Regions from separate parts of the Pseudomonas sp. A-B-19 genome, predicted to be linked through region 4. Evidence: predicted binding sites of a transcription regulator. Region 4 holds the regulator's gene; each other region holds the start of a gene.

Region 1 (7,336 bases), on a different contig from region 4:
AAACAGCAGCACCAGATTCACCAGCAGCGACACCAGCGCCAATGTCCGCCAGACTATCAGCGGCTCGCGCTCCAGTAACGGTCTGGGACGCACGCTCAAACTACGACGTTCTCCCTGTTCCAGTAGCAACAACCATTCTTCCGCCGTTTCAAAACGCTGATCCGGAGCCGCAGCCACCGCGCGCTCCAGGCTTTGCGCGATCCATTCCGGCAAGTCGGGCCGGTAGCGACTGGCGCTGACAGGCACACCAAACCGTGGTCGCTGGAACGCTTCGATTTCGCCGTAGGGATAATGCCCGGTCAGCAGGTAATACAAGGTCACGCCGACCGCATACAAATCCTGTTGTGGCGTAGGATAGTCGCCTCGAAAAGCCTCCGGCGCGATATAGCTGGGCGTTCCGGGCAGGGCGCAAGCTTGATCTTCGGACAGCCCGGGGCAGTAGGCGAGGCCGAAATCCAGCAGGCGCAACTCGCCGTCGTCCCCCAGCAGCAGGTTCTCCGGTTTGATATCGCGATGCAGAATCTGCCGTCGATGCAGTATGCCAACGGCCCGCAGCAGGCGTTCGGCCAGGTCCAGCCATTGAGCCAGTGGCAGCATTGCGACACGCTCATGCAGCTCAGCCAGGGTAGACCCGGAATATTCACGCATCACGTAGTACAAATGCTGACGCTGACTCGAGGCATGGACTTCAGGAAAATGCCGCCCGGCCACACGCTTGAGAAACCATTCCTCGGATAACAATGCCTGCCCGGCCTGGTGATCGTCACGTAGCGCACCGGGCAAGGTTTTCAGCAACCAGGGTTGTTGTTGCGCGTCGCGCACCCGATACAGCAGCGATTGCTGGCTCTGGCCGAGGATCCCTTCCACGTGCCAGCCTTCGAAGGTCTGGCCCGGCTTCAGTGCAGGCGGGAGTGGCCATTGCTGCAAATGAATCAATGCATCGCCAATGCTGGTTTCGCCAAGGGCATCGACCCGCACCAGCAGGGCGCTGGCATTGTCCTGACTGCCGGCCAGGTGCGCGGCGCTGACCAGCGTTTGCGCGGCACTGTCCAAATCAGGCTGATCCCGCAGAATCGCCGCAATGGCCGTGTCGCCCAGCACGGCCCAGATGCCGTCGCTGAGCAGCACGAAACTCTCGTTCAGGCGCAGTTCGCCATCGAGAAAGTCCAGCACCAGATGCTGATCCAGCCCGAGGGCCCGCTTAAGCACATGCTGCATGCCCGGCTGGTCCCAGACGTGATCCTCGCTCACCCGTTGCAGCGTATCGGCGTGCCAGCGATAAACCCGGCAATCGCCGACGTGAGCCAGGGTAAAACGCCGGCCGCGCATCACCAAGGCACTGACCGTGGTCAGCAGTGGTTGGCCGCCACCGTTAGCCTGCAACCAGCGATTTTGCGCCAGCAGCAGGCGATCCAATGCCTGGGCGACGCCCCAGGTTTCCGGGGTGGCGTAGTAGTCCAGCGCCAGGGCCTGCAAGGTCGAACGGGCCGCGAGACCGCCATCGGCACATTGGCTGACGCCATCGGCGATGGCGAACAGATAACCTTTGCTCGCCGCCAGCGCCGGGGCCGGAGTGACCAGGCGCAGAGCGTCCTGGTTCTCCTCGCGGGGGCCGATGGCGCTGTGTTCGGCGAAACTCAGTTGCAGGCTCATGCAGTCCTCACACCCGTGCAGCGGTGACGGCTGCCGAACCCCAAGTGGTTCTCCAGCGACGTTTCACCCCATGTAGACCGAACCAGGCGAGTACGCCGAGGCTGGCGAACAACCACAAGGCCAGTTGATAGCTGCCGGTGCTTTGCTTGATCGCGCCCATGCCGGCCGCCAGGGCAAACCCACCGATGCCGCCGGCCATGCCGATCAGGCCGGTCATCACGCCGATTTCCCGGCGAAAACGCTGCGGCACCAACTGGAACACCGCACCATTGCCTGCACCCAAACCGAGCATGGTGCAGACGAAAAGTGCCAGTGCGACGTAGGAACTCGGCAGGTTGAAACCGACAGCGGTAATGCAGATCGCCGCGACGGTGTACATCGCCAACAAGGTCCGAATGCCACCGAACCGGTCGGCCAGCGCGCCGCCCAGAGGGCGCATCAGGCTGCCGCCGAACACGCAGGCGGCGGTGTAGTAGCCGGCAGTGACCGGGCTCAGGCCGTACTGGTCGTTGAAATAACCGGGCAGGGCGCTGGCCAGGCCGATGAAACCGCCGAACGTCACGCTGTAGAAAAACATGAACCACCAGCTGTCACGATCGCCCAGGGCCTTGAAGTAGTCGGCCATGGCTTTGGCTTTTGGCCGCTCGGGGGCGTTTTTGGCCAGCCAGGCGAAGACGATCAAGGCCAGAATCAGCGGGATCAGGGCGAACCCGAACACGTTGCTCCAGCCAAACGCCGCCGCCAGCACTGGGGCGATCAATGCGGCGAACACAGTGCCCGAGTTCCCCGCACCGGCGATGCCCATGGCCTTGCCTTGATGCTGCGGCGGATACCACTGCGATGCCAAGGGCAGGGCGACGGCGAAAGAAGCGCCGGCCATGCCGAGAAACAGACCCAGCAGCAACGCTTGCTCGTAGCTGTGGATACCGAGTTTCCAGGCGCCGAACAATGCGCAGATCACGATGACCTGACCGATCAGGCCGGCGGTTTTGGGTGACAGGCGATCAGCCAGCATCCCCATCACGAAGCGCAACACCGCCCCGGCCAGAATCGGCGTGGCGACCACCAGCCCCCGTTGCTGCGTCGTCAGGTGCAGGTCGGCGGCGATTTGTACTGCCAAAGGACCGAGCAGGTACCAGACCATGAAGCTCAGGTCGAAATAGAGGAAGGCTGCGAACAATGTGGGTGTATGGCCGGATTTCCAGAAGCTTGAATTCATTGCGCACCTCAGCTGTGAAGAGTCTCGAAAGGAGTCATGAGCTTGCAGGTGGGGCGCCGTCACGGCCGCACCACCGGCCCCGTGCTGTGGGGCCAAAACGAAAAAACGCCGCTACCCGATCCGCCAGGGGCGAATGAGGTGAGCGACGTCTTTGTCGTAGGTGGGGCAACCGCCGTTGGTTACCTGTGGTGATTGCTTAGCGAGATTTGTGCCAACACTGCTTTTGTGGCGAGGGAGCTTGCTCCCGTTCGACTGCGAAGCAGTCGTAATTCAATAGTCGCGTTGTGTCCGATTTACCGAAGTGGCCGGTTTTGGGGCCGCTTCGCAGCCCAGCGGGAGCAAGCTCCCTCGCCACAGGGCGGGCTCAACCCAACAATTCGCTCATGGCAATAATCTGCTCCGCCACCTGAATCAGCTTCTGCTGGCGACTCATTGCCTGACGGCGCATCAGCGTGTAGGCCTCTTCTTCGTTGCAGTCCTTCATTTTCATCAGCAGTCCCTTGGCCAGTTCGATGCGCTTGCGCTCGGCCAGTTGCTGGTCGCGGGCCTGCAATTGTGCACGCAAGGCCTGGTCGCTTTCGAAGCGCGCCATGGCCACGTCGAGAATCGGCTGCAGGCGTTGTGCGTGAATGCCTTCGACGATGTAGGCACTGACCCCGGACTTGATCGCCTGTCGCATCACTCCGGGGTCGTGTTCGTCGGTGAACATCACAATCGGTCGTGGCCGGTCGCGAGTCACCAGCACCACTTGTTCCATGACATCGCGACCCGGTGACTCGGTATCGATCAGAATCACATCCGGACGCACCGTTTCGACGCGTTCGGGCAGGTCGATGGTCAGGCCGGATTCATCGATCACTTCGAATCCGGCCTCGATCAGGGCGGCCTTCAGGCGTCCGACTTTTTTTGCGGTGTCGTTGATCAGCAGGATACGCAGCATGTTCGTGGTCTCCTGTCAGCGGCTGGCGGATCGATGGGAGCTGTCGCACATGGCGTGCAGTTTGAAACTGCGGGCATAACCGGCCGGGTCCGAGCCGTCCCAGATTTTGCCGTCGATCAACTGGCTGCTGCGCATTTCCTCGGCTGGCGAGGCGACGCCGACGGCACGGGCGGCCTCACGGTAGAGGTCCAGTTGCTGGACCTGCCGCGCCACAGCGAGATAGTCCGGGTCGTCGCGCAACAAGCCCCAGCGGCGGAACTGGGTCATGAACCACATGCCGTCGGACAGGTACGGCAGGTTGACCTCGCCATCCCCGTGCAGGCGCAATGCGTGCGGGTCTTGCCAGCGATGGCCAAGGCCGTCGGCGTATTCGCCCAGCAGGCGCGGTTCGATACAGTCCAGTGGCGCGTCAAGGTACTGATCGGCACTGAGCAATTGTGCGGTACTGCGGCGATTCTCGGTGCTTTCTTCGATGAAACGGCTGGCCTCCAGAACCGCCATCACCAATGCCCGGGCAGTATTGGGGTATTGCTCGACGAACGCGCGGGTGCAGCCCAGGACTTTTTCCGGATGATCGGGCCAGAGGGTCTGGGTCGTGGCCAGGGTGAAGCCGAGGTCCTGTTGCACGGCGCTGGCGGACCAGGGTTCGCCGACGCAGAACCCGTCGATACGCCCGGCTCGCAGGTGCGCGACCATTTGCGGTGGCGGCACCACCACGCTGTCGACATCCTGCAAGGGATGAATGCCCTGGCTGGCGAGCCAGTAATACAACCACATGGCGTGGGTGCCGGTTGGAAAAGTCTGGGCGAAGGTGAGTTTTGAGCGAGTTTGGTGCACGTGCCGATCCAGTGCTTCAGGACTGGTCACTCCAAGGGCCTGCAAGCCGCCGGAAAGATTAATGCTTTGGCCGTTCTGATTCAGGCCCATCAGCACGGCCATGTCGGTCGCCGCCACGCCACCGATACCCAGGTGTACGGCGTAAATCAGACCGTAGAGGCTGTGGGCGGCATCGAGTTCGCCGCTGACCAGTTTGTCCCGCAGGTTGGCCCAGGACGATTGGCGCTTGAGGTTCAGGGTCAAGCCGTGGGGTTGGGCGAAGCCCTGGGTGGCGGCGACCACCACCGAGGCGCAGTCGCTCAGGGCCATGAAGCCGAGATTGATTTCGGTTTTTTCCGGGGCATCGCTGCCATTGACCCAGGCCAGAGGGCCGGCTGACGGTTCGTTCATCGCGTGTTCACCTTGCAAAAAAAACGTCGTCCCGAGTCCTTGCATGAGCAGGCCGTGGACGACGCCATTGTCTTTGCACACATTCCGTCGTCGGCATGGGTGCTGGTACCAGGATTGGTGCAAGGCATATGCCATTAACCGCTGATTTGCTCTCGCGCCTCGCTTGCAGCGCCGATGCCCGGCTATAATCGCCGCCTCAATTCGCCGCCCATCGAGTCAAATCCGCCCATGTACACCCTGGCCCGTCAGCTGTTGTTCAAACTCTCCCCGGAAACCTCCCACGATCTGTCCCTGGACCTGATCGGCGCGGGCGGGCGTCTTGGGCTCAACGGCTTGCTGTGCAAGGCGCCGGCGAAGATGCCGGTGAATGTCATGGGCCTGGACTTCCCGAATCCGGTGGGACTGGCCGCCGGTCTGGACAAGAACGGTGCGGCCATCGATGGTTTCGCCCAACTGGGTTTCGGTTTTGTCGAAATCGGCACCATCACGCCGCGTCCGCAGCCGGGCAACCCGAAGCCGCGCCTGTTTCGTTTGCCGGAGGCCGAGGCGATCATCAATCGCATGGGTTTCAACAACCTCGGCGTCGATCACCTGCTGGCCCGCGTGGCGGCGGCCAAGTACAAGGGCGTGCTGGGTATCAACATCGGCAAGAACTTCGACACGCCTGTCGAGCGTGCCGTGGACGACTACCTGATCTGCCTGGACAAGGTTTACGCCCACGCCAGCTATGTGACGGTCAACGTCAGTTCGCCGAACACGCCAGGCCTGCGCAGCCTGCAATTCGGTGACTCGCTCAAGCGGTTGCTGGCCGATCTGGCCGAGCGCCGCACGGAACTGACAATGCGTCATGGCAAACATGTCCCGCTGGCGATCAAGATCGCGCCGGACATGAGCGACGAAGAAACCGCTCAGGTTGCGCAAGCGCTGATCGAAACCGGAATGGATGCCGTCATTGCGACTAACACCACCCTGAGCCGCGTAGGCGTCGAAGGCCTGGAGCATGGCGACGAAGCCGGTGGTTTGTCCGGCGCACCGGTTCGCGACAAGAGCACCCACACCGTGACAGTGCTGGCTTCGGAGCTGGGTGGTCGGCTGCCGATCATTGCTGCCGGCGGCATTACCGAAGGCAAGCACGCCGCAGAAAAAATCACCGCAGGCGCAAGCCTGGTGCAGATCTATTCGGGCTTCATCTACAAAGGCCCGGCGCTGATTCGTGAGTCGGTAGACGCCATCGCAGCGCTACGCTAAAGGTCGCTTGGGGGCTTTTGTGGCGGTGTTTCTGGCAGGCATAAAAAAGGGCTCCTTAAAAGGAGCCCCTGGGCCGGAGCCCGCCGTCCGGATGGGACGCGCATGGTTAATTCAGTACAAAATCAGATTGTCGTGTCGGAGTGTTTTGCCCTGTAATTAGCCGACGGCGTGAAGTTCGTTGAGTCTGTGGATTCCCGCAGTGCCGGTCATACCGTCCCAGTTGTCGCCGCGTCCTTCTCGCCAGCCGTTGATCCAGGCTTGACGTACCGACGGTAGAGTAAATGGGCAAAGCTCACGGGATTTACCACCAACGCCATATTGATATCCGCGCAAAAATGCTCTTTCCAACGGATCACGCTTAAGTCTTCTCATAGGGTGTTGCCCTCACTTGTTGACTGTATTTATCGCGTCGACCTCAATTGAGGTCTGGCAGAAAAACTCTGCCGTTGGGGGCTCGTTGCCGGCGTGACGAGCCAAGGTGTTGGCGTCATTGCGGCGCCAACCTGAGTTGAGTTCTAACCAATGCGTCACATCGAGGGAATGATCGTTTTGTCATAAGAACGTAACTGTTAATGTGCTAAGGCCATAAGTAACAGCGTGTTTACCGTATTTATTGGCCAAACCCCGGTATGATCGGCCCTGCGCTGGATGATGGGCTTAATCCTTTAGTGAGAATGGCTCCCGTTGCCGGGAAGCACTATTCGACGAAGGGTCGACTTATGACATTTTGTTGCATCAACTTTTTTATCTGTCCTTGCATCTAAGCTCTTTTAACCTGGGCAGCAAGGGTGGAACGGCACACCTTCGTGCCACGCGGGCGCTCTTCGAGAAAAGCGCCTGATTGAAAACCGGACCGGCAATGCGTTGCCCGGTCACTTAGCTAAAGGTTCTGGAATTCCCATGTCCGATCGTTTCGAACTCTTCCTCACTTGCCCAAAAGGCCTTGAAGGCCTGCTCATCGAGGAAGCCGTCGGGCTTGGCCTTGAGGAAGCGCGGGAGCACACCTCGGCCGTGCGCGGCATGGCCACCATGGAAACCGCTTATCGCCT
Region 2 (7,336 bases), on a different contig from region 4:
ATCATCATCCCCACCATCCACCTTCATCCCCAATTCCTTGATCTTGCGGGTCAGGGTATTGCGCCCCCAGCCCAGCAAGACGGCGGCATCGCGGCGGCGGCCGGCGGTGTGTTTGAGTGCGGTCTCGATCATGATCCGCTCGAAGGCCGGCACGGCGCTGTCGAGCAGGCTCGACTGGCCGCGGGCCAGCGCCTGGTCGGCCCACTGGCGCAGAGCCTGTTCCCAGTTGGTCACGGGCGCCGAATCCTGCGGCAGGCTCAGCAGCTCAGGCGGCAGGTCGCCGATGTGCACTTCGCGACCCGATGCCATCACCGTGATCCAGCGGCAGGTGTTCTCCAGCTGCCGCACGTTGCCGGGCCACGGCAGGTTCTTCAGGTATTCCTCGGTTTCGCTTTTCAGCAGCTTCGGCTCGACGGCCAGTTCCTGGGCGGCGCGGCCGAGGAAGTGTTTGGCCAGGGTCGGGATGTCTTCGCGACGGTCCGACAGGCGCGGGATGTGGATGCGGATCACGTTGAGGCGATGGAACAAGTCCTCACGGAATTTTCCGGCATGCACCAGGGTTTCCAGATTCTGGTGAGTCGCGGCGATGATGCGCACATCGACCTTCACCGGCACATGACCGCCGACGCGGTAAAACTCGCCATCAGCCAGTACGCGAAGCAAGCGGGTCTGGGTGTCGGCCGGCATGTCGCCGATTTCATCGAGGAACAGCGTGCCGCCGTCAGCCTGTTCGAAGCGCCCGCGACGCAGGTTGGCCGCGCCAGTGAACGCGCCTTTCTCGTGGCCGAACAGTTCGGATTCCATGAGGTCTTTGGGGATCGCCGCCATGTTCAGCGCGATGAACGGCGACGCTGCCCGCGGGCTGTGGCGGTGCAGGGCGTGGGCCACCAGCTCTTTACCGGTACCGGATTCGCCGTTGATCAGTACGGTGATGTTGGAGTGGCTCAAGCGTCCGATGGCGCGAAACACTTCCTGCATCGCCGGCGCTTCGCCGATGATTTCCGGGGTGCGGGTCAGGGTCGGGGCGACTTCCAGGCCTTGTTGTTCCTGGGCGTGCTGGTTGGCGCGTTTGACCAGGGAAACCGCTTCGTCGACGTCGAACGGCTTGGGCAGGTACTCGAAAGCGCCGCCCTGATAGGACGCGACAGCGCTGTCCAGATCGGAGTGAGCGGTCATGATGATGACCGGCAGTCGCGGGTGCTGCTCGCGAATCCGCGCCAGAAGCTCCAGGCCGCTGGCGCCGGGCATGCGGATGTCGGAAATGATCACGTCCGGCTGCTGGCGCGCCAGGCGGCTCATCACACCGTCGGCGCTGTCGAAGCTTTGCGTGGTCATGCCTTCCTGCTGCAGGGCTTTTTCAAGGACCCAACGGATAGAACGGTCGTCATCGACGATCCACACGGTTTCACTACGGCTCATGTCGATGTGGCTCCTTGTTCCAGTGGCAGAAAGATCGAGAAGGTGGTGTGGCCGGGGTGGCTGTCACATTCGATCAGGCCCTGGTGCTGGCTGATGATGTTCTGGGTAATGGCCAGGCCGAGTCCGGTACCGTCTGGACGACCACTGACCATGGGAAAGAAAATGGTTTCCTGAAGTTCTGCAGGGATGCCCGGACCGTTGTCGATGATCTCGATCTTGGTCACCAGGCGATGACGGACATGGCCGATGGTGAACTGGCGCATGGCGCGGGTGCGCAGGCTGATGCGACCCAGGCGCAGTTCGTTCTGGCTGCTGATGGCCTGCATGGCATTGCGCACGATGTTCAGCACGGCCTGAATCATTTGCTCGCGGTCGATCAGGACGTCGGGGATGCTTGGGTCGTAGTCGCGCACCAAGGTGATGCAGCCCTGGCTTTCGGCCTCCACCAGATGGCAGACACGCTCAAGCACTTCGTGGACATTGCACATGGCCAGCGACGGCAACTTGTTGGAGCCGAGCATGCGGTCCACCAGATTACGCAGGCGGTCGGCTTCTTCGATGATGACGTTGGTGTAGTCGCGCAGGCTTTCTTCCGGCAGTTCCCGAGCCAGCAGTTGTGCCGCGCCGCGAATCCCGCCCAAAGGGTTCTTGATTTCATGGGCCAGGCCGCGCACCAGCATCTTGCTGGTCTCCTGCTTGGAAAGCTGTGCTTCTTCCTTGGTGATCCGCAGCAAGCGGTCACGAGGGTGGACTTCGAGCAGCAGCATGGTGTCGCCATTGCTCAGAATCGGCGTTACCGCGTAGTCGACGGTCAGGGTCTGGCCGGTGAGGGCGGTAAGCATGGCTTCGCGTTTGGTGAACGGGTGCGCTTGTTCGACGGCCTGGCGCAACGAATTCAGCGCTTCGGTCGACTCGGTAAACAACTCACTGATGAACTGCCCATGGCTGCGTTGACCGCTGATGGCCAGCAGCATCTCCGCCGCCGGGTTCATGTACTCGAGGCGCAGTTCGGCGTCGAGCAGGATGGTGGCAGTGGTGAGGTTGTCGAGTAGCAAGCGGTGGAGTGCGTCGCTAATGGTCATCGGGACCTCTTTTAGGGCAGAGCATGCGCAAGAAAAAAGCGCTGGTACGGGCAAAATGCAAAAACCAAACCAAGGCTCCGAAAAGAAGCGTTCAGCGCCTGAAACGGGCGTTTGACGCTCGTTTGCGTGGCGCTTTGCCAGCTTTCGCGAGTACTTTCGAACCAAAATGGGTTGGAATGTGAGTACGGTGCAAGCAATTGCACCAATATAGTGCGCAAACCCGTACGAGGTTAGAAAAGTCTCAGGAAAGGATTTTTTCTTCGTCGGGTTTGGGCTGGTCGGTGAAAACCCGATTGCCTTGAGCGTCGACATACATGAAGACCTCTGCCGAGGCGGGCGGGGCGATCAGGCAGGCGATCAACAGCCAGGTCTTCAGGGCTTGCGCACTCGCTGTACGGAGAATGTCACCGCAGGGCTTTGCTGGACGACTTTTTTGCCATCGATCACTTGCACGGCGAGGCTGTGTTCACCGCGATCGATGTTCACCAGTTGCAGTGTCGGCACGTTGCCTGGCTGGCCGTAGGGCTGACCGTCCAGCAGCAGGCGCAACAGGTGGGGGGCTTGCAGACGTGGCTTGATCAGTACTGTTACGGCGAACGTGCCGTTGTTGGCGCGCAGGGCTTCTGTGGTGGGCAGGCCTGTCAGCTCCAGTACTTCATAGGACTTGTGGGGCTGTTCATTGCGAGCGGCTTGAGCAGCCGGTGCGACTTCACCGGGAGGCTGGCGCTCGAAGCTGTTAAGGGGCGGCAATTCGACCGGATGGGCGCTGACGCCGTCAGGCGGTTGATTGCTGTACGCGGTGGCGCCGTTGGCGTCCGTGTACTTGTAGATCTGCGCCGTGGCGGGCAGAGCGATCAGCAGCAGAATGAAGAGAAAACCGCGACCCATGGAATTGACCGGAAACGAAAGCATTGGGTTGCAGCATAGGCCAGGCTGAGTGTTTGACCCAAGCAGGTAACATTTGAGTGTAATTTGTCGAGCTCATCCTGAGCGCAGAAACCCCCTGTAGGAGCTGGCTTGCCAGCGAAAGCGTCTGACCATTCAACATAGACGTCGACTGACATGCCGCATTCGCTGGCAAGCCAGCTCCTACAAGGTTCCATAGCGTTTTCGATATTCATTTGGCAATAAAAAAAGGCCTCCACGAAGGAGGCCTCTTTTTGTCACGCCGCGTGTCGCGGCGCTACCGGATCAGCAGCTGTAGTACAGCTCGTATTCCAGTGGGTGTACGAAGGTACGTACCTTGATTTCTTCTTCGCTTTTCAGGGCGATGTAAGCGTCGATGAAGTCGTCGCTGAAAACGCCGCCTTTGGTCAGGAACGCACGACCTTTGTCCAGCTCTTCCAGGGCTTCTTTCAGACTGCCGCAAACTTGTGGGATCTCTTTGGCCTCTTCAGGCGGCAGGTCGTACAGGTTTTTGTCAGCGGCATCGCCAGGGTGGATCTTGTTCTGGATGCCGTCCAGGCCAGCCATCAGCAGTGCGGCGAAGCACAGGTACGGGTTGGCAGCCGGGTCCGGGAAGCGCGCTTCGATACGGCGGGCTTTCGGGCTCGACACGTAAGGAATGCGGATCGAAGCGGAACGGTTGCGCGCCGAGTAGGCCAGCATTACCGGAGCTTCGAAGCCTGGAACCAGACGCTTGTAGGAGTTGGTCGCCGGGTTGGTGAAGCCGTTCAGGGCCTTACCGTGCTTGATGATGCCGCCGATGAAGTACAGGGCGGTGTCGGACAGGCCGGCATAACCTTCGCCTGCGAAGGTGTTCTTGCCATCTTTCCAGATGGACATGTGCACGTGCATACCCGAGCCGTTGTCGCCGTACAGCGGCTTAGGCATGAAGGTAGCGGTGCGGCCGTAGGCATCGGCTACGTTGTGCACAACGTATTTCAGGGTTTGGGTTTCGTCGGCTTTCTTCACCAGGGTGTTGAACTTGACGCCGATTTCGTTCTGGCCGGCAGTTGCCACTTCGTGGTGGTGAACTTCGACGGTCAGGCCCATTTCTTCCAGTGCGTTGCACATGGAGGTACGGATTTCGTGGTCGTGGTCGAACGGTGGAACCGGGAAGTAGCCGCCTTTGACGCCTGGACGGTGGCCTTTGTTGCCGCCTTCGATGTCCTGGTCGGACATCCACGAACCTTGTTCAGAGTAGATCTTGAACATGGAGCCGGAAATGTCGGACTTGAACTTCACCTGGTCGAAGATGAAGAACTCTGGCTCTGGACCGGCGTATACGGTGTCACCGATAGCGGTGGCTTTCAGGTGCTCTTCGGCGCGCTTGGCGATCGCACGTGGGTCGCGATCGTAGCCTTGCATGCTCGAAGGCTCGATGATGTCGCAGACCAGGATCAGGGTCGGTTCTTCGGTGAATGGATCCAGTACAGCGGTGGAGTCGTCCGGCATCAGGATCATGTCGGAAGCTTCGATGCCTTTCCAGCCAGCGATGGAGGAGCCGTCGAACATTTTGCCGACTTCGAAGAAGTCGTCATCCAGCGCATCGCGAGCCGGCATGGTCACGTGGTGCTGAGTGCCTTTGGTGTCCGTGAAGCGCAGATCAATCCACTTGACGTCATGATCTTTGATGAGTTGAACCGACTTCGACATAGTGTCCTCCGGGTGGCTTCGGGCTAGTAATGGATGCCCTTATAATGTGGGTGATGCCGGCGCGAATACTCTGCCAAGGCAACCTGCCTCACAAGGGAGCAAATTGCATGCCAGTGCCCCACCATGGGTTTTTTGCCCCAAATTCACGCTTGTGAGGTTGTTTTACGCTTTAAAGCAGAAAATAGCGCCCTGTAATGTGGCGTCAAATCCAATAAGTGACCTGTTTTGGTGCGTGCAAAACCTTCTACACATTAACTGGTTAAACCTTGAGCAATTTCCGCTATAATCCGCGCCCCCCTTTTTCGGCAGGCCCTGCGCGCGCTGTTTCCATGAAATTAATCGTAAAAGTCTTCCCCGAGATCACCATCAAGAGCCGACCTGTCCGGACGAAATTTATCCGCCAGTTGGCCAAAAACATCCGCGCCGTGCTCCGTGATCTGGACCCGGCCGTGGTGGTGAACGGCGTGTGGGACAATCTCGAGCTGGAAACCCGCGTCACCGACCCGAAAGCCTTGAAAGAGATGGGTGAGCGCCTGACCTGCATGCCGGGCATCGCGCACTTTCTGCAGGTCGACGAGTACTCGCTGGGCGACTTCGACGACATCACCGAAAAGTGCAAATACCACTACGGCGATGCGCTGGCCGGGAAGATTTTCTCGGTGCGCTGCAAACGTGCGGGCAAGCACCCGTTCAGCTCGATGGATGTCGAAAAATACGTCGGCAGCAAGCTGCGTCGCGAGTGCGGCGCTGCCGGGATCGACCTGAAAAAGCCTGAAATCGAAGTCCGCATCGAAATTCGCGACCAACGGTTGTTCGTGATCCACAGCCAGCACAACGGCATCGGCGGATATCCGCTGGGCGCCCTGGAACAGACCCTGGTGCTGATGTCCGGTGGTTTCGATTCCACCGTGGCGGCCTACCAGATCATGCGCCGCGGCCTGATGGCGCATTTCTGCTTCTTCAATCTGGGCGGACGTGCCCATGAACTGGGCGTCATGGAAGTCGCGCATTTCATCTGGAAGAAGTACGGCAGCTCCCAGCGCGTGCTATTTGTCAGTGTGCCGTTCGAAGAAGTGCTGGGCGAAATTCTCGGTAAAGTCGATAACAGTCATATGGGCGTAGTATTGAAGCGTATGATGTTGCGCGCTTCCTCCCGAATTGCCGATCGACTGCACATCGACGCACTGGTCACCGGTGAGGCGATTTCCCAGGTGTCGAGCCAGACATTGCCGAACCTGAGCGTGATCGACTGTGTGACCGACAAGCTGGTGCTGCGTCCGCTGATCGCCAGCCACAAGCAGGACATCATCGACTTGGCCAACGAAATCGGTACCGCCGATTTCGCCCGGCACATGCCGGAGTACTGCGGCGTCATCTCGGTCAATCCGAAGACCGCGGCCAAGCGCTACCGCGTCGAGCATGAAGAGAAAGAATTCGATATGGCGGTACTCGAGCGTGCGCTCGAAAACGCCAAGCTGGTGCCGATCGATCGCGTGATCGACGAATTGGGCCAGGACTTGCAGATTGAAGAAGTCAGCGAAGCGCTGGCCGGTCAGATCGTCATCGACATCCGTCACCCGGATGTCGCTGAAGACGACCCGCTGGAACTTGCTGGCATCGAGGTACAAACGATGCCGTTTTATGCAGTGAACGCTCGTTTCAAGGAACTGGACCCTACTCGCCAGTACCTGCTGTATTGCGACAAAGGCGTGATGAGTCGCCTGCATGCCCACCATTTGCTCAGTGAGGGGCATGCCAATGTGCGCGTTTATCGACCGAGCTAAGTGCCCGGGGCTGTTTGCCTGTGGCCTGCGTCACCGGCCCCCCGATGCCACCGTCAAGCTGTAACGGCTTTCACGGACGCTACTGTTAATCGCTGCCAAGACTTGTCAGCACACCGAATCCTCTGATCGAGATACACAAGTGATCGAAAATCTACGCAACATCGCCATCATTGCCCACGTTGACCATGGTAAGACCACCCTGGTAGACAAACTCCTGCGTCAATCCGGCACCCTGGAGCGCAACGAGCTCAACGACGAGCGCGTGATGGACTCCAACGACCAGGAAAAAGAGCGCGGTATTACCATTCTGGCGAAAAACACCGCCATCAACTGGAACGGCTACCACATCAACATCGTGGACACCCCGGGCCACGCCGACTTCGGCGGCGAAGTTGAACGCGTAATGTCGATGGTCGACTCCGTTCTGCTGCTGGTTGACGCTCAAGACGGCCC
Region 3 (7,336 bases), on a different contig from region 4:
GGGCGCCAAAGAAGCTGGCAATAGGCCTCATACCTTTTTTAAAGCGAATCGTAACAACTCCATATGAAATGGATCTAAACCAAGCACAGCGCGGGCTCTAAGGTGAACTTGTACGAAGTCGTCGTCGGGTTTTGCCGAGGCGCTCGTCACTACAGGAAGTGCAACGCGCTGCCAACATGGAGATATGCAGGCAGGCATCAGGAAATAACAAAAAAGGCGGTCAAGCCATGTTCAAACAATCGAAAGTACGTCAAGCCGGGCTCATCCTTTTCGCCACCACGCTGTTGTTGATATTGCCGAACCTGACCAAGGTGATCGGCTAGTCGCGTCTAAAAGATTCGGCGTCACCGTTTTTGAATGGCCACTATCAAAATGTGACTGGCCCGCTACCCGGGCCAGCGTGGCTGTGCCAATCTTTGCGGCACTTGCACGACATGGACGGCGATCTCTTGAAAATGCTCACTCTGCTCGGGGCCCTGCTGTTCGGCACGCCCTTGTATGCCGCACAGCTGAATCTGGAGCTGGGCGCGAACAGTCGCACCTGGCAAACCGAGCAATTGCTCAAGCATCCCCAGGCTCAAACCATCAACATCAGCAACGACGTTTCCTACAAGCGGGACATGAGTTACCGCGCCGTGCCGTTGTCCGCGCTGCTGAACGGCATCAAGCCTGAGGACCATCTGCAAGCCGTGGCCCTGGATGGCTTTGCCGCCGAAATGGCCGCGGCGCCGTTGCTCAATACCCAGGGTGCACAGGCCTGGCTGGCGATTGAAGACCCGGCCAAACCCTGGCCACCGCTGTCGGAAGGCAAGCCGGGGGCCGGGCCGTTCTATCTGGTCTGGAGCAATCCGCAGGCCGGCAACATCAGCCCCGAACAATGGCCGTTCCAGGTGGCGAGCATCAAACGCCTGGCGCCCGTGGCCGAGCGCTTTCCTGCCCTGCTGCCCGATCCTGCGTTGAAGGCCGATGATCCGGTGAACAGGGGATTTGCGTTGTTCCAGAAGAATTGCCTGGCCTGCCATCGACTCAATGGCGCCGGGGATGCGCAATTCGGGCCGGACCTGAATATTCCGTACAACCCGACCGAGTACTTCGGTGCGGACTTCCTCAAGCGCTACATTCGCGATCCACAGAGCTTGCGCCAGTGGCCGCAGGCGAAGATGCCCGGGTTCTCGGCCGAGGTGCTGCCGGATGGGGATCTGGGGATGCTGGTGGGGTATTTGCAGCATATGGTGGGGCGCAAGGTTAAGCCGTAATAACAGCCTCCTGTAGGAGCGGGCTTGCCCGCGAAGCGGTGTATCAGTCACAAAAGTGCTGACTGAATGGACGCCTTCGCTGGCAAGCCAGCTTCTACAAGGAAGCGGCATTACTGCTGTTGAACGGTGATCACCGGCGCAGGCGTCGGTGAAACCAGCACCTTGGCGTGCATCTGCTCACACCCGCCGCCCCGGCGCATCCCGCGCACCGGACAGGCATCCAGGTAATCCAGGCCCACCGCCAGCTTCAGGTGACGTTCCGGCCGGGCCAGTTCATTGGTCACGTCGAAGCTGTACCAGGCGTCATCCAGCCAGGCTTCGGCCCAGGCGTGGCTGGCCAGGTGTTCGCTGCTTTCGCTGTACAGATAGCCCGACACATAACGCGCAGGAATGCCCAGGCTGCGGGTGCAGGCGAGAAACGCGTGGGTGTGGTCCTGGCACACGCCGGAGCGTCCGGCAAAGGCCTGGGCTGCGCTGGTGTCCACCTCCGTGGAACCCGGCGTGTAGGTCATATGCTGGTTGAGGCCATGCATCAGATCGATCAGCGCCGTGCGATCGCGGCGTTGCTTGCATGCCTTCTCCGCGAACGCACGCAGGGCGACGTCGGCTTCGGTCAAACGGGTGAAGCGCAGGAACGGCAATGCCGACTGGCTCTCGTGTTCGGCCTCACGCCATTCGTCGATATCGACCTGACCACGGGCACCGATGATGATCGCTTCGTGCGGTTCGTCCATGGTCAGCACATGCAGGATGTTGCCGAACGGATCGAGTTGCGCGCGCACCGGGCGCGGCAGGTCGAGCTGCCAACTGAGCACGTGCTGGCGCTCGCTGTCGTGGGGAGTCAATCGCAGGTACTGGATGCTCGCCCGCACCTTGTCTTCGTAGTGATAGGTGGTCTCGTGGCTAATGGAAAGTCTCATGCGGCCTCCAGATAAGAACTGTGAATCGCGTTACCCAACTGGCGCACCAGCGGGATGAACTCGGTCAGCCAGGCGTGCAGGCCTTCTTCAAGAATTTCATGGATGCCGGTGTAGCGCAGGCGTGCGTCCATTTCTGCCGCCAGGCGTTGTGCGGGGCGACCGTTGGCCCCCGGTAATTGCGCCAGGATCTGGTCGATCTCTTCGGTGCAGGCGCGCAGGGATCGCGGCACATCGGCCCGCAGCAACAGCAACTCCGCCACATGCCGGGCGCCGGGGGCGTCGCGGTAGATTTCCGTGTAGGCCTCGAACGACGACAACGCCCGCAATAATGCGCTCCATTGGTAATAGGCGTGAGCGGTGCCATCGCTGACCGCTTCGGCTTGGTCGCCGGCCATTTCGTAGCGGGCATCGAGCAGGCGCAAGGTGTTGTCCGCCCGCTCGATAAAGGTCCCCAGACGAATGAAGCGAAACGCATCGTTACGCATGATGGTGCCGTAGGACGCGCCCCGGAACAGGTGGGAACGTTCCTTGATCCATTCGCAGAAACGGCTCATGCCGTAGCGACTGAGGCCCTGTTCGGCGATTCCGCGAATTTCCAGCCAGGTGGCGTTTATGTTTTCCCACATGTCGGCGGTGATGCGCCCACGCACCGCATGGGCGCTGGCTCGTGCCGCCCCCAGGCAGCTGTAGATGCTTGCCGGGTTGGCGGCATCCAGGGCGAAAAAATGCAGCAGCCGTTCGGCATGCAATTCGCCATGGCGTTCCAGGTAATCATCCAGGGTTCCGGTAATCAACAGCGGCATGGCCAGTTCGTGCAAACCGTCGCCACGTCCGTCCTGCGGCATCAGCGACAGCGAATAGCTGATGTCGAGCATCCGTGCGAGGTTTTCCGCCCGCTCCAGGTAACGCGACATCCAATACAAATCCGAGGCAGTTCTACTTAACATGACAGGCTTCCTTTAATCCTCGACCACCCAGGTGTCCTTTGTTCCGCCGCCCTGGGAGGAATTGACCACCAGGGAGCCTTCGCGCAGGGCAACACGGGTCAAACCGCCGGGCACGACCCGGGTTTCGCGGCCCGACAAGACAAACGGCCGCAAGTCGATGTGGCGTGGCGCGATACCGTTTTCGACAAAGGTCGGACAGGTCGACAGCGACAACGTCGGTTGCGCGATATACGCATGGGGCTTGGCGATGATGCGCGCGCGGAAGGCTTCGATTTCCGCCGCCGTCGCCGCCGGCCCCACCAGCATTCCGTACCCGCCGGAGCCCTGGGTTTCCTTGACCACCAGTTCTGCCAGATTGGCCAGGACGTGGGAAAGCTCAGACGGATTACGGCATTGCCAGGTCGGTACGTTCTTCAGGATCGGTTCTTCGTCCAGGTAGAAACGGATCATGTCGGTAACGAACGGATACACCGACTTGTCATCCGCCACCCCCGTGCCGATGGCATTGGCCAGCACCACGTTGCCGGAACGGTAGGACGACAGCAGCCCCGGCACGCCAAGCATCGATTCCGGGTTGAACGCCAGCGGATCGAGGAAGGCGTCGTCGAGGCGACGATAAATCACATCGACCGCTTTCGGCCCGTCGGTGGTGCGCATGTAGACCTTGTCGTCACGCACGAACAGGTCTGCACCCTCCACCAGTTCCACCCCCATTTCCCGCGCCAGGAACGCATGTTCGAAGAACGCGCTGTTGAAGCGGCCGGGTGTCAGCACCACCACACTTGGATTGTCGATGGGACTTGAGCTTTTCAGGGTATCGAGCAGCAGGTTCGGATAGTGGTCGATGGGAGCGATGCGTTGTGCCGCGAACAGCTCGGGGAACAGGCGCATCATCATCTTGCGGTCTTCGAGCATGTAACTGACGCCGCTCGGTGTACGCAGATTGTCTTCGAGCACGTAGTAGGTGCCGTCGCCGTCGCGTACCAGGTCGACGCCGGAAATGTGCGAATAGATATCGCGGTGCAAATCCAGGCCCTGCATCGCCAACTGGTACTGCTCGTTGGCCAGCACCTGCTCGGCCGGAATGATGCCGGCCTTGATGATGCGCTGCTCATGGTAGAGGTCGGCGAGGAACATGTTCAACGCCTTGACCCGCTGGATGCAGCCGCGCTCGACGACCCGCCATTCACTGGCGGGGATGCTGCGGGGAATGGTGTCGAAGGGAATCAGGCGCTCTGTCCCCTGCTCATCACCGTAGAGCGTGAAGGTTATCCCGGCGCGATGAAACAACAGATCGGCCTCGCGTCGCCGTTGTGCCAGAAGCTCGTCAGGCGTCTCGGCCAACCAACGGGCAAACTCCCGATAATGCGGGCGGACCAGACCGCCGGCATCGTACATCTCATCAAAATAGGTGCGGATCATGCCGTACTCCTTGTCACTCGGACGTACAGACCTTCGCAAGGCCCGTGCCATCGGCATAAACGCTTAAATTTCAATCGGTTGGATAATCAAGATGCACGCGTCGCACCAATCCTGTGCGACAAATGCCCCAACCTGATTGCCCCCGCTTCATTGCAAGGCGCTGTGATCGCCTGTCACCAGCATAGTCTGTAGGAGCCGGCTTGCCGGAGAAGAGGCCACTAAGTCATGCGTTGTTCTTCAAGAACGCCTTCGCTGCGATGCGACGACCCGACAAGCCAGCTCCTACCGGTTCGTGTTGAGTTTTCTGTCGGCGAAAACGAAAACGGCCAACCCGAAGGTCAGCCGTCAATGCGAATTGTCACTGTTCATAAGTTATGCGAGTCGCCCTCGTACCTCCTGTTTCACACCCCAGCCTTCGATGATGCCGCCCAACGGCTCGACCACCGCTTCGAAACCCTGTTCGAAATCGCCGATGTCGTCGTAAGTGGCATACATGACTTTGCACAACTCCAGCGCCCAGGCGCCATCGTCGCGCACACTGATTTGCGCATTCAGGGATTCACCACGGTGGAAATGACCTGCCGCCCTGCGTGCCCGCTCCTCATCCGGGAAAATGGCGTAGAACTCGATGGGATGAAACCGTGAAAAGTCAAAACCGCCTTCTTTCATGCGGCGCAGAACGCTGCTGCTGATGTCTTCTTGATAGGCTGTGCTCATGAAACGTCCTCCTCAAAACGATGGATAGACTTTCCGTACTCCCTCACCCGCAGCCGAACAGCGCGAGCGACGGCAACCGATGTGCCGGCGGGAAACAAGCATGGAGCTGACAAGACCAGACCTTAGCGATCCGTTCGCTGATCTCGCCTGCAGAGTAGCCTCAAGATAGAGCCTCTGCCAAGGCCTGAATGTGAATGCGACAGGTATCGTTCAGATTGGAGTAATGCCGAGGATTTGAATGCTGTTCTGTGATTTGAGCTCTTTGACGCTCGCGTCATTGGTCCGCCCTTCCAGATCGTTCAGATCCAGTTCGGCGGCGACAGGAAGAAGCCGGGCCTTGATGAGCCTGGCGGCACGCTCGTAGTCCGGGCGCTCGACGCACTCAAAGACTTCGTCGATGGTTTCGCCATGATCATCCATGAAGGTGACTTTCCACTTTTGCATTGGTGCCTCCTTGATGAAACCCATGGATGGGTTTACTTCTATCTCGACCTTGTTAGCTGGCTAATTGTTCCGGTGGACCTTAAAGCCCGATGGCCCAGTCAGCACTAACCAATGTGGGAGCGAGCTCGCTCCCACAGGTTTTGTGTTTATACCAATCAGTCGTTGCTTGGCTTGTTGACTGCCTGCAACACGTATTGCGGCAAGGCGAAGGCGCCGATGTGAATTTCAGGATTGTAGTAGCGGGTGACGATGCCGCTGCCCGTGAAGCGCTGTTGCAGGGTTTCGCGGGACAACTTGCGATAAGCGGTATTGGTGGCGCCCCAGGCAAAGGTCATCGAGCCACCGATGTAGGTCGGCACGGCGGCCTGGTAGAAGTGCCAGTCCGGGAACAGGCTGCGCAGGCGACCGGCGGTGGTCTTCACTTCTTCGATCTGCATGAACGGCGTGCCGTTCTGCGTCACCAGGATGCCGCCGTCGTTCAGGCAACGGTGGCAGGCCTGGTAGAAGTTTTCCGAGAACAGCACTTCCCCCGGTCCGATCGGGTCAGTGGAGTCGGAAATGATCACGTCGAATTTTTCAGTGGTGGTGGCGACGAAACGCATGCCGTCATCGATCACCAGGTTCAGGCGTGGATCTTCGAATGCACCTTTGGAGTGGTTCGGCAGGAATTCCTTGCACATGTCGACCACGGTGCCGTCGATCTCGACCATGGTGATGTGCTCGACACTGCGGTGCTTGGCCACTTCACGCAACATGCCGCCATCGCCGCCGCCAATGATCAGCACGCGCTTGGCGGCGCCATGGGCGAGGATCGGCACGTGGGTCAGCATTTCGTGATAGATGAACTCGTCGGCTTCGGTGGTCTGGATCACGCCGTCCAGCGCCATCACCCGGCCCATGCGCGGGTTCTCGAAGATCACCAGGTGCTGGTGTTCGGTGCGCACTTCGTGCAACAGTTTTTCCATGCGAAAACGCTGGCCGTAGCCTTCGTAGAGGGTTTCCAGGTAGTCGCTGGTCGGGGTGATGCTCATGGGAAGTGCTCCGATGAATGCGGGTGGCAACGGACGGTTACCCGCCCATGATGGCCAATCGAGCGTCTCGATTGACCGGGAAAGGCGCGCATTCTACGTCGCGGAACATGACAGGTCGAATGTAGGAGCGAGCTTGCTCGCGAAGGCGGAGGCAGATTCACCATCAATGTGCCTGACAGACCGCTATCGCGAGCAAGCTCGCTCCCACAGTTTCGGTGTTGTTTATAGGAAACCGGTCAGATCCGCACATTCCCCCGCGGCCCGGCAATGGCCCAGATGATCAGTCCCAGTACCGGCAACAGCGCGATCAACAGTACCCAGAGGACTTTCATCCCGGTCTCGGCGCTACTTTTGAACACGTTGATGATGGCCCAGATGTCCAGGGCAAAAATGATCAAGGCAACCAGGCTGTTGAACGTGGAACCCATGGTGACGCTCCCAAAGAGTGATATGCCCTCTCAGGATAGACGGTCGTCGCGAGGGCTCCCTTTTATTGACAGTGTTTGGCTATCAGACGTGGATCGCCACTTTCAGGGCTTCCAGGGATGGCACGGCTGCAATGCCCACTTCTGCGCACAACTGCAGCACCCGTGGCACGT
Region 4 (7,336 bases):
CACGTGTGGCAAGGATGGGCAGTCGGTGCCGGTGGGTGTCGGCCAGCCAACGCTGAAGATTGATGCGATCACCGTGGGTGGCACGGGCGCATAAGGATGGGGACATCCCCTGCAGGAGCTGCCGCAGGCTGCGATCTTTGCCTTTTTTCAAGATCAAAAGATCGCCGTCTTCGGCAGCTCCTACAGGGCGCGTTGGGCGTTACTCAGCGCAGACCGCGTTGAGTCTCGTCCAGCTCACGGATGTACTTGAAGATTTTACGGCTGGCAGCAGGAGGCTTGTTTTGCGCAACCTCATGCTGGGCCTGACGGATCAGGGAGCGTAATTGCTGGCGGTCCGCGTCCGGATAGTCGACGACGAATTTTTCCAGAACGGCATCGTCGCCGGCGATCAGACGATCGCGCCAGCGCTCCAGGTTATGGAAGCGTTCGTTGTATTGACGGGTGGAGGCATCGAGTTGATCGAGCAAAACCAGAATGGCGGCAGTGTCCTGATCGCGCATCAGTTTGCCGATGAACTGAAGGTGCCGTTTACGCGCGATGTTCGCGGTGTGCTTGGGCGCATCGGCCAGAGCCCGACGCATTCCGTCGGTCAAGGGCAGTTTTGCCAGCAGGTCAGGCTTGAGTGTTGTAAGGCGCTCGCCAAGGTCAACCAGAGCATGCAGCTCGCGTTTAACCTGGGATTTGCTTTTTTCTCCCGTATCGAGGGAGTCGTCGTAAGAATCAACCATGGTGGCCGTCCGCAAAGAAACGCCGCCATGATAACCAGTCGGGGGCCGCTTGTCCGGCCCGGTCGCTCGATGACCGTTACCGAAAGCAGAATTTGAGTGGAGAACAGCATGAGTGCAGTTGAAAGCGTCGGCCCACAAGCGTTGCCGGCACTGCAGGAGCAAGTCGAGCAGATCATCGCTGAAGCCAAACGCCAGGGGGCCAGCGCCTGTGAAGTGGCGGTGTCCCTGGAGCAGGGCTTGTCGACCACGGTGCGCCAGCGTGAAGTCGAAACCGTTGAATTCAACCGTGATCAGGGTTTCGGTATCACCTTGTACGTCGGTCAGCGCAAAGGCTCGGCCAGCACTTCGGCCAGCGGTCCGGAGGCTATTCGCGAAACGGTCGCCGCTGCGCTGGCCATCGCCAAGCACACTTCGGAGGACGAAGCCTCGGGCCTGGCGGATGCCGCGCTGATGGCGCGGGATATTCAGGATTTCGACCTGTTCCACCAATGGGACATCACTCCTGAGCAAGCCATCGAGCAGGCCCTGGCCTGTGAGGCCGCAGCGTTTGCCGCCGACAGCCGGATCAAGAACGCTGACGGCACTACCCTCAGTACCCATCAGGGTTGCTGCGTTTATGGCAACAGCCACGGGTTTATCGGCGGTTACGCATCGACCCGTCACAGCTTGAGCTGCGTGATGATCGCCGAGGCGGACGGCCAGATGCAGCGCGATTACTGGTACGACGTGAACCGGCAGGGCAATCTGCTGGCCGACCCGGTCAGCATCGGCCAGCGTGCCGCGCAACGGGCGGCGAGCCGCCTGGGCGCGCGGCCGGTGCCGACTTGCGAGGTGCCGGTGCTGTTTTCCGCCGAGCTGGCCGGGGGCCTGTTCGGCAGTTTCCTGTCGGCGATTTCCGGCGGCAGCCTGTATCGCAAGTCGTCGTTCCTTGAAGGCACACTGGGCCAGAAGCTGTTTCCGGAATGGCTGACCATCGACGAGCGTCCGCACTTGATGCGAGCCTTGGGCAGCGCAGCGTTCGATGGCGATGGCCTGGCAACCTACGCCAAGCCGTTCGTCGAGAAAGGCGAGTTGGTGTCGTACATCCTCGGCACCTACTCCGGCCGCAAGCTCGGCATGCCAAGTACGGCCAACGCCGGTGGCGTGCACAACCTGTTCGTCACCCATGGTGATGAAGACCAGGCGGCCTTGCTGCGGCGCATGGGACGCGGGCTGTTGGTCACCGAGTTGATGGGGCAGGGCCTGAATATGGTCACCGGTGATTATTCCCGGGGCGCAGCGGGTTACTGGGTCGAGAACGGCGAAATCCAGTTTGCGGTCCAGGAAGTGACCATCGCCGGCAACATGCGCGACATGTTCAAGCAGATCGTGGCGGTGGGTAACGATTTGGAACTGCGCAGCAACATTCGCACGGGTTCGGTGTTGATCGAGCGGATGACGGTGGCGGGTAGCTAAGCTCAGACCATTGCATAAAAAAGGCGCGCCACCCCATGGGTGGCGCGCCTTTTTTTGTGGATCTTTTGCTGTTTATTCGCCTTCGTCGAAGTAGCGATTGATCAGGTCTACCAGCGCGTCCATCGCTTCCTGTTCATGCTCGCCTTCCGTGCTCAGATGGATTTTGGTGCCCTTGCCGGCAGCCAGCATCATCATGGCCATGATGCTTTTGCCATCTACTGTGGTTTCGGGTGTGCGTCCTACCCTGATCGTGCAGTCCTTGAACTGGCCGGCGACCCCGACGAATTTTGCAGACGCACGGGCATGCAGGCCCAGCTTGTTGATGATTTCGATTTCCCGAGCAGGCATCGCGATGTGAATCCTTTAGCTGAGGTCGCGGTGGCGAACCTGGACGTTCTTCAGGGTTTTTTGCAGCGCCTGCCCCAGACGTTCGGTCAGGTAGACGGAACGGTGATGTCCGCCAGTGCAGCCAATGGCAATGGTGACGTAGGCGCGGTTGCTGGCGGCAAAACGAGGCAGCCACTTTAGCAGGTATGTGGAAATGTCCTGGAACATCTCTTCGACATCCGGCTGTGCCGCCAGGTATTCGGCAACCGGTTGATCGAGCCCGGACTGCTCGCGCAATTCCGGCTTCCAGTAAGGGTTGGGCAGGCAACGCACATCGAACACCAGGTCGGCGTCCACCGGCATGCCACGCTTGAACCCGAAGGATTCCACCAGGAACGCAGTGCCCGGCTCGGGCTGATTCAGCAGGCGCAGTTTGATTGCGTCGCGCAGCTGGTACAGGTTCAGGCTGGTGGTGTTGATCTTGAGATCGGCGAGGTCGGCAATCGGCCCGAGCAGGTCGCTCTCGACGCTGATGGCTTCGGCCAGCGAGCGGTTGGCGTTGGTCAGGGGGTGACGTCGGCGGGTTTCCGAGAAGCGCTTGAGCAGGGTTTCTTCGTCGGCATCCAGGTACAGCACATCGCACTGGATGTGGCGGTTGCGGACTTCTTCGAGCAGTTCGGGGAAGCGTGACAGGTGGCTGGGCAGGTTGCGCGCGTCAATGGAAACGGCGACCAGCGGCTGTAGCAGCTCGGTATGAATCAAGGCTCGTTCGGCCAGTTCCGGCAGCAGACCGGCAGGCAGGTTGTCGATGCAGTAGTAGCCGTTGTCCTCCAGAACGTCGAGGGCGGTACTTTTACCTGAGCCGGAGCGGCCACTGACGATGATCAAGCGCATGATTACTGACCGTTTTGCTCGTCCAGGACAACCTGATACAGGGCTTCGTTGCTTGCAGCATTACGCAGTTTATCGCGTACTTCCTTGCGGTCGAGCATGCTGGCGATCTGTCGCAGCAGCTCAAGGTGCGCATCGGTGGCGGCTTGCGGGACCAGCAATACGAACAGCAGGTCAACCGGCGCGCCGTCGATGGCGTCGAAGTCGATAGGGGCGTCCAGGTGCATCAATGCACTGATGGGTGAAACACAGCCCTTGAGGCGGCAGTGCGGAATAGCGATCCCGTTGCCAAAACCGGTGGATCCGAGTTTTTCACGGGCAATCAGCGCCTCGAAGACATCTTGCATCTCCAGAGCCGGCACTTCGCGGGCGATCAGATTGGCAATTTGTTCGAGGGCTTTCTTTTTACTGCCGCCCGGCACGTTCACCAGGGAACGGCCGGGGGTCAGGATACTTTCAAGTCGGATCATGGGTTGGGAGTGTTAACGACCGGTTGCGCCCTGGAGGAGGCTCTGGGTCTTTTCCTTATGCTTTTTGAGTTGTTTATCCAGCTTGTCGGTGAGTGCATCGATCGCGGCGTACATATCGGTATGTTCCGCGTTGGCGACCACTTCATTCCCGGGAATATGCAGCGTGGCTTCGATTTTCTGCTTCAGTTTTTCGACGGTCATCGTGACCTGCACATTAGTGATCCTGTCGAAATGTCGCTCCAATCGTTCGAGTTTTTCGCCGATGTAGGTGCGAAGAGGTTCGGTCACTTCCAGTTGGTGTCCACTGATGTTGACTTGCATACAGCTTCTCCTTCGTTGCCAGTGCATAAAGCGGCAGATCAGATGATCTGCCACTGGAACGCTGTGGCGTGGCCCTACATCAACCGCTTGCGTTCGCTCGAAGGCGCGATCCCGAGGGATTCGCGGTACTTGGCGACGGTGCGGCGAGCCACCTGAATGCCTTGTGCCTCCAGTAAACCAGCGATCTTGCTGTCACTCAATGGCTTTTTCTGATTTTCCGCGGCAACCAGTTTTTTGATGATCGCGCGGATCGCCGTGGACGAGCATTCGCCGCCTTCGGAGGTGCTGACGTGACTGGAGAAAAAGTACTTCAGTTCATAAATGCCCCGGGGGGTGTGCATGAACTTCTGGGTGGTCACCCGTGAAATCGTCGACTCATGCATGCCGACCGCTTCGGCGATGTCATGCAGGACCAGCGGCTTCATGGCTTCGTCGCCATATTCGAGGAAACCACGCTGATGCTCGACGATCTGGGTGGCAACCTTCATAAGAGTTTCATTGCGGCTTTGCAGGCTCTTGATGAACCAGCGGGCCTCCTGCAACTGGTTGCGCATGAACGTGTTGTCGGCGCTGGTGTCGGCACGGCGCACGAAACCGGCGTACTGGGCGTTGACCCGCAGCCGTGGCACCGACTCCTGATTGAGCTCCACCAGCCAGCGCTCGTTGTCCTTGCGTACGATAACGTCAGGAACGACATACTCGGCTTCGGTGGACTCGATCTGCGAGCCCGGGCGCGGATTGAGGCTCTGGACCAGCTCGATGACCTGGCGTAGTTCATCTTCCTTGAGCTTCATGCGGCGCATCAGCTGGCTATAGTCGCGGCTGCCAAGCAAGTCGATGTAATCGGTGACCAGGCGCTTGGCCTCAGCCAGCCAAAGGGTCTTGGCGGGTAGCTGGCGCAATTGCAGCAGCAGGCATTCGCCCAGGTTGCGGGCACCGATGCCGGCGGGTTCGAATTGCTGGATGCGGTGCAGGACCGCTTCGATTTCGTCCAGTTCGATGTCCAGTTCCGGATCGAAGGCGTCGAGGATTTCCTCGAGGGTTTCGTCCAGGTAGCCCTGATTGTTGATGCAGTCGATCAGGGTCACGCCGATCAGGCGATCGGTGTCGGACATCGGCGCCAGGTTCAGTTGCCACAGCAAGTGGCTTTGCAAACTCTCGCCGGCCGAGGTGCGGGTGGTGAAGTCCCACTCGTCGTCGTCATTGCTGGGCAGGCTGCTGGCGCTGGTCTGGTAAACGTCTTCCCACGCAGTGTCGACGGGGAGCTCGTTGGGGATGCGCTCGTTCCAGTCACCCTCGTCGAGGTTATCGACCGTCGGGGCGCTTTCCTGGTAGGAGGGTTCCTGGATGTCGGTGTTGGGTTTCTGTTCGGCGTTGTCGGCCAAGGGGTCGGTGTTATCGAAGTCGTCGCCTTCTTCCTGGCGTTCGAGCATCGGATTGGACTCCAGGGCCTCCTGGATTTCCTGTTGCAGGTCCAGGGTCGACAATTGGAGCAGGCGGATAGCCTGTTGCAGCTGCGGTGTCATCGTCAGCTGCTGGCCCATTCTCAAGACTAGCGATGGTTTCATGGCAGGGGCTTAACACCTTATTCGCCGGCGCACACGCGCCATCCACTACAGGGCGCCGGGGCGCCAAACTTAAGCAAATTATATGCCTGAAACTGAAGGGTTTGCCTAGAGCGCTGTAACAATAAAAAACTATAAAGCTGTGTTGCCGCGCTGTGCCTGGTTGAAAGCTGACCCGCTTGTCGGTACGCAGGTGCTGGCAAGTGGTCGGTCAGGTGCCCGGGCAGCCGCCTGGGCACGGCTCAGCGCTTACAGGCGGAACTCATGGCCCAGATACACTTCCTTGACCAGGTCGTTGGCCAGGATGGTCTCTGCGTCGCCTTCGGCGATCAGTTGGCCGTCATTGACGATATAGGCGGTTTCACAGATATCCAGGGTTTCACGAACGTTGTGGTCAGTGATCAGCACGCCAATGCCTTTGGCCTTGAGGTGGTGAATGATCTGCTTGATATCCCCGACCGAAATCGGGTCCACGCCGGCGAAGGGTTCGTCGAGGAGGATGAATTTCGGGTTGGTGGCCAGGGCTCGGGCGATTTCCACGCGACGGCGCTCACCACCGGACAGGCTCATGCCCAGGTTGTCGCGGATGTGGCTGATGTGGAATTCCTGCAGCAGGCTTTCCAGTTCCTTGCGACGGCCGGCCTTGTCGAGTTCCTTGCGGGTCTCGAGGATGGCCATGATGTTGTCGGCCACCGACAGTTTGCGGAAGATCGATGCTTCTTGCGGCAGGTAGCCGATACCGGCCTTTGCGCGACCGTGCATCGGCTGGTGGCTGACGTCCAGGTCATCGATCAGGACGCGGCCCTGATCGGCTTGCACCAGGCCGACGATCATGTAGAAGCAGGTGGTCTTGCCGGCGCCGTTCGGGCCGAGCAGGCCGACGATCTGACCGCTGTCGATGGACAGGCTGACGTCGCGCACGACCTGGCGGCTCTTGTAGCTCTTGGCCAGATGCTGAGCTTTCAGAGTTGCCATTACTGGGCCTTGTTCTCGTCGGTTTTCTTCTTCGGCTGGATCACCATGTCGATACGCGGACGTGCCTCGGTGACCTTGCTGCCCGTGGCGCGACCGGCGCTGGCGAGCTTCTTGACCGTGTCGTAGACGATTTTTTCGCCCTGGGTGACGTTGTTGTCCTTGTCGACGACTTTGGCCTTGTCGATCAGGACGACGCGGTTTTGCGCGGCGTGATACTGGATCGTCACGCCCCAGCCCTGAACAGGCTTGGTATCGCCAGCGGTTTGCAATTGCTCGAAGTACGCCAGGTTGCCCACCGAGGTCACTACGTCGATGTCGCCAGTCGGAGTGCGGGTGATGGTCACGGTGTTGCCGGTCACCTTCATCGAGCCCTGGGTGATGATCACGTCACCTTTATAGGTAGCAATACCTTGCTTGTCGTCCAGTTGGGCATCGTCGGCCTGAATGCGGATAGGCTGCTGTTGATCTTCCGGCAGAGCCCAGGCGCTCACGCTTCCCAGTGCTGCGCCCAGACTGAGCAAAATCGGGAGGGTTTTAACGAGCCTCATACTGTCCTCTTACGTTCGATAGCAGGTGTATCCTGCTTTCTTTCAAATACGCCTTC

What was found. Region 4 encodes sigma-54, which starts transcription at its own class of promoters, with help from an activator protein. Its sites were predicted from a motif close to ANTGGCATNNANNTTGCTNT; they were not measured.
Region 1: KGA81_RS00750 (CmpA/NrtA family ABC transporter substrate-binding protein) is a predicted target of sigma-54. The motif match lies at 5,156-5,175, and genes of this name have one in related genera.
Region 2: glnA (type I glutamate--ammonia ligase) is a predicted target of sigma-54. The motif match lies at 5,195-5,214, and genes of this name have one in related genera.
Region 3: KGA81_RS01045 (circularly permuted type 2 ATP-grasp protein) is a predicted target of sigma-54. The motif match lies at 4,578-4,597, and genes of this name have one in related genera.

The regions. Positions count from the first base shown of each region.
Region 1 covers NZ_JAGYGN010000001.1:194,649-201,984, reverse strand. The annotation lists gene KGA81_RS00765 (bifunctional protein-serine/threonine kinase/phosphatase) at 1-1,653, opposite strand, end outside; gene KGA81_RS00760 (nitrate/nitrite transporter) at 1,661-2,872, opposite strand; gene KGA81_RS00755 (ANTAR domain-containing response regulator) at 3,237-3,812, opposite strand; gene KGA81_RS00750 (CmpA/NrtA family ABC transporter substrate-binding protein) at 3,828-5,039, opposite strand; gene KGA81_RS00745 (quinone-dependent dihydroorotate dehydrogenase) at 5,268-6,287, shown strand; gene rmf (ribosome modulation factor) at 6,444-6,659, opposite strand; gene rlmKL (bifunctional 23S rRNA (guanine(2069)-N(7))-methyltransferase RlmK/23S rRNA (guanine(2445)-N(2))-methyltransferase RlmL) at 7,188-7,336, shown strand, end outside.
Region 2 covers NZ_JAGYGN010000002.1:250,881-258,216, reverse strand. The annotation lists gene ntrC (nitrogen regulation protein NR(I)) at 1-1,419, opposite strand, end outside; gene glnL (nitrogen regulation protein NR(II)) at 1,416-2,501, opposite strand; partial or broken gene KGA81_RS03255 (DUF4124 domain-containing protein) at 2,767-2,877, opposite strand; gene KGA81_RS03250 (DUF4124 domain-containing protein) at 2,874-3,389, opposite strand; gene glnA (type I glutamate--ammonia ligase) at 3,693-5,099, opposite strand; gene thiI (tRNA uracil 4-sulfurtransferase ThiI) at 5,429-6,883, shown strand; gene typA (translational GTPase TypA) at 7,023-7,336, shown strand, end outside.
Region 3 covers NZ_JAGYGN010000001.1:259,787-267,122, forward strand. The annotation lists gene KGA81_RS01030 (c-type cytochrome) at 435-1,256, shown strand; gene KGA81_RS01035 (transglutaminase domain-containing protein) at 1,367-2,176, opposite strand; gene KGA81_RS01040 (alpha-E domain-containing protein) at 2,173-3,123, opposite strand; gene KGA81_RS01045 (circularly permuted type 2 ATP-grasp protein) at 3,136-4,545, opposite strand; gene KGA81_RS01050 (ribonuclease E inhibitor RraB) at 4,918-5,262, opposite strand; gene KGA81_RS01055 (hypothetical protein) at 5,473-5,706, opposite strand; gene speE (polyamine aminopropyltransferase) at 5,862-6,737, opposite strand; gene KGA81_RS01065 (PLD nuclease N-terminal domain-containing protein) at 6,974-7,165, opposite strand; gene KGA81_RS01070 (hypothetical protein) at 7,248-7,336, opposite strand, start outside.
Region 4 covers NZ_JAGYGN010000009.1:184,526-191,861, forward strand. The annotation lists gene tldD (metalloprotease TldD) at 1-94, shown strand, start outside; gene yjgA (ribosome biogenesis factor YjgA) at 204-728, opposite strand; gene pmbA (metalloprotease PmbA) at 837-2,183, shown strand; gene KGA81_RS13060 (HPr family phosphocarrier protein) at 2,256-2,531, opposite strand; gene rapZ (RNase adapter RapZ) at 2,547-3,404, opposite strand; gene ptsN (PTS IIA-like nitrogen regulatory protein PtsN) at 3,407-3,871, opposite strand; gene hpf (ribosome hibernation-promoting factor, HPF/YfiA family) at 3,884-4,192, opposite strand; gene KGA81_RS13080 (RNA polymerase factor sigma-54) at 4,267-5,760, opposite strand; gene lptB (LPS export ABC transporter ATP-binding protein) at 6,007-6,732, opposite strand; gene lptA (lipopolysaccharide transport periplasmic protein LptA) at 6,732-7,280, opposite strand; gene lptC (LPS export ABC transporter periplasmic protein LptC) at 7,267-7,336, opposite strand, start outside.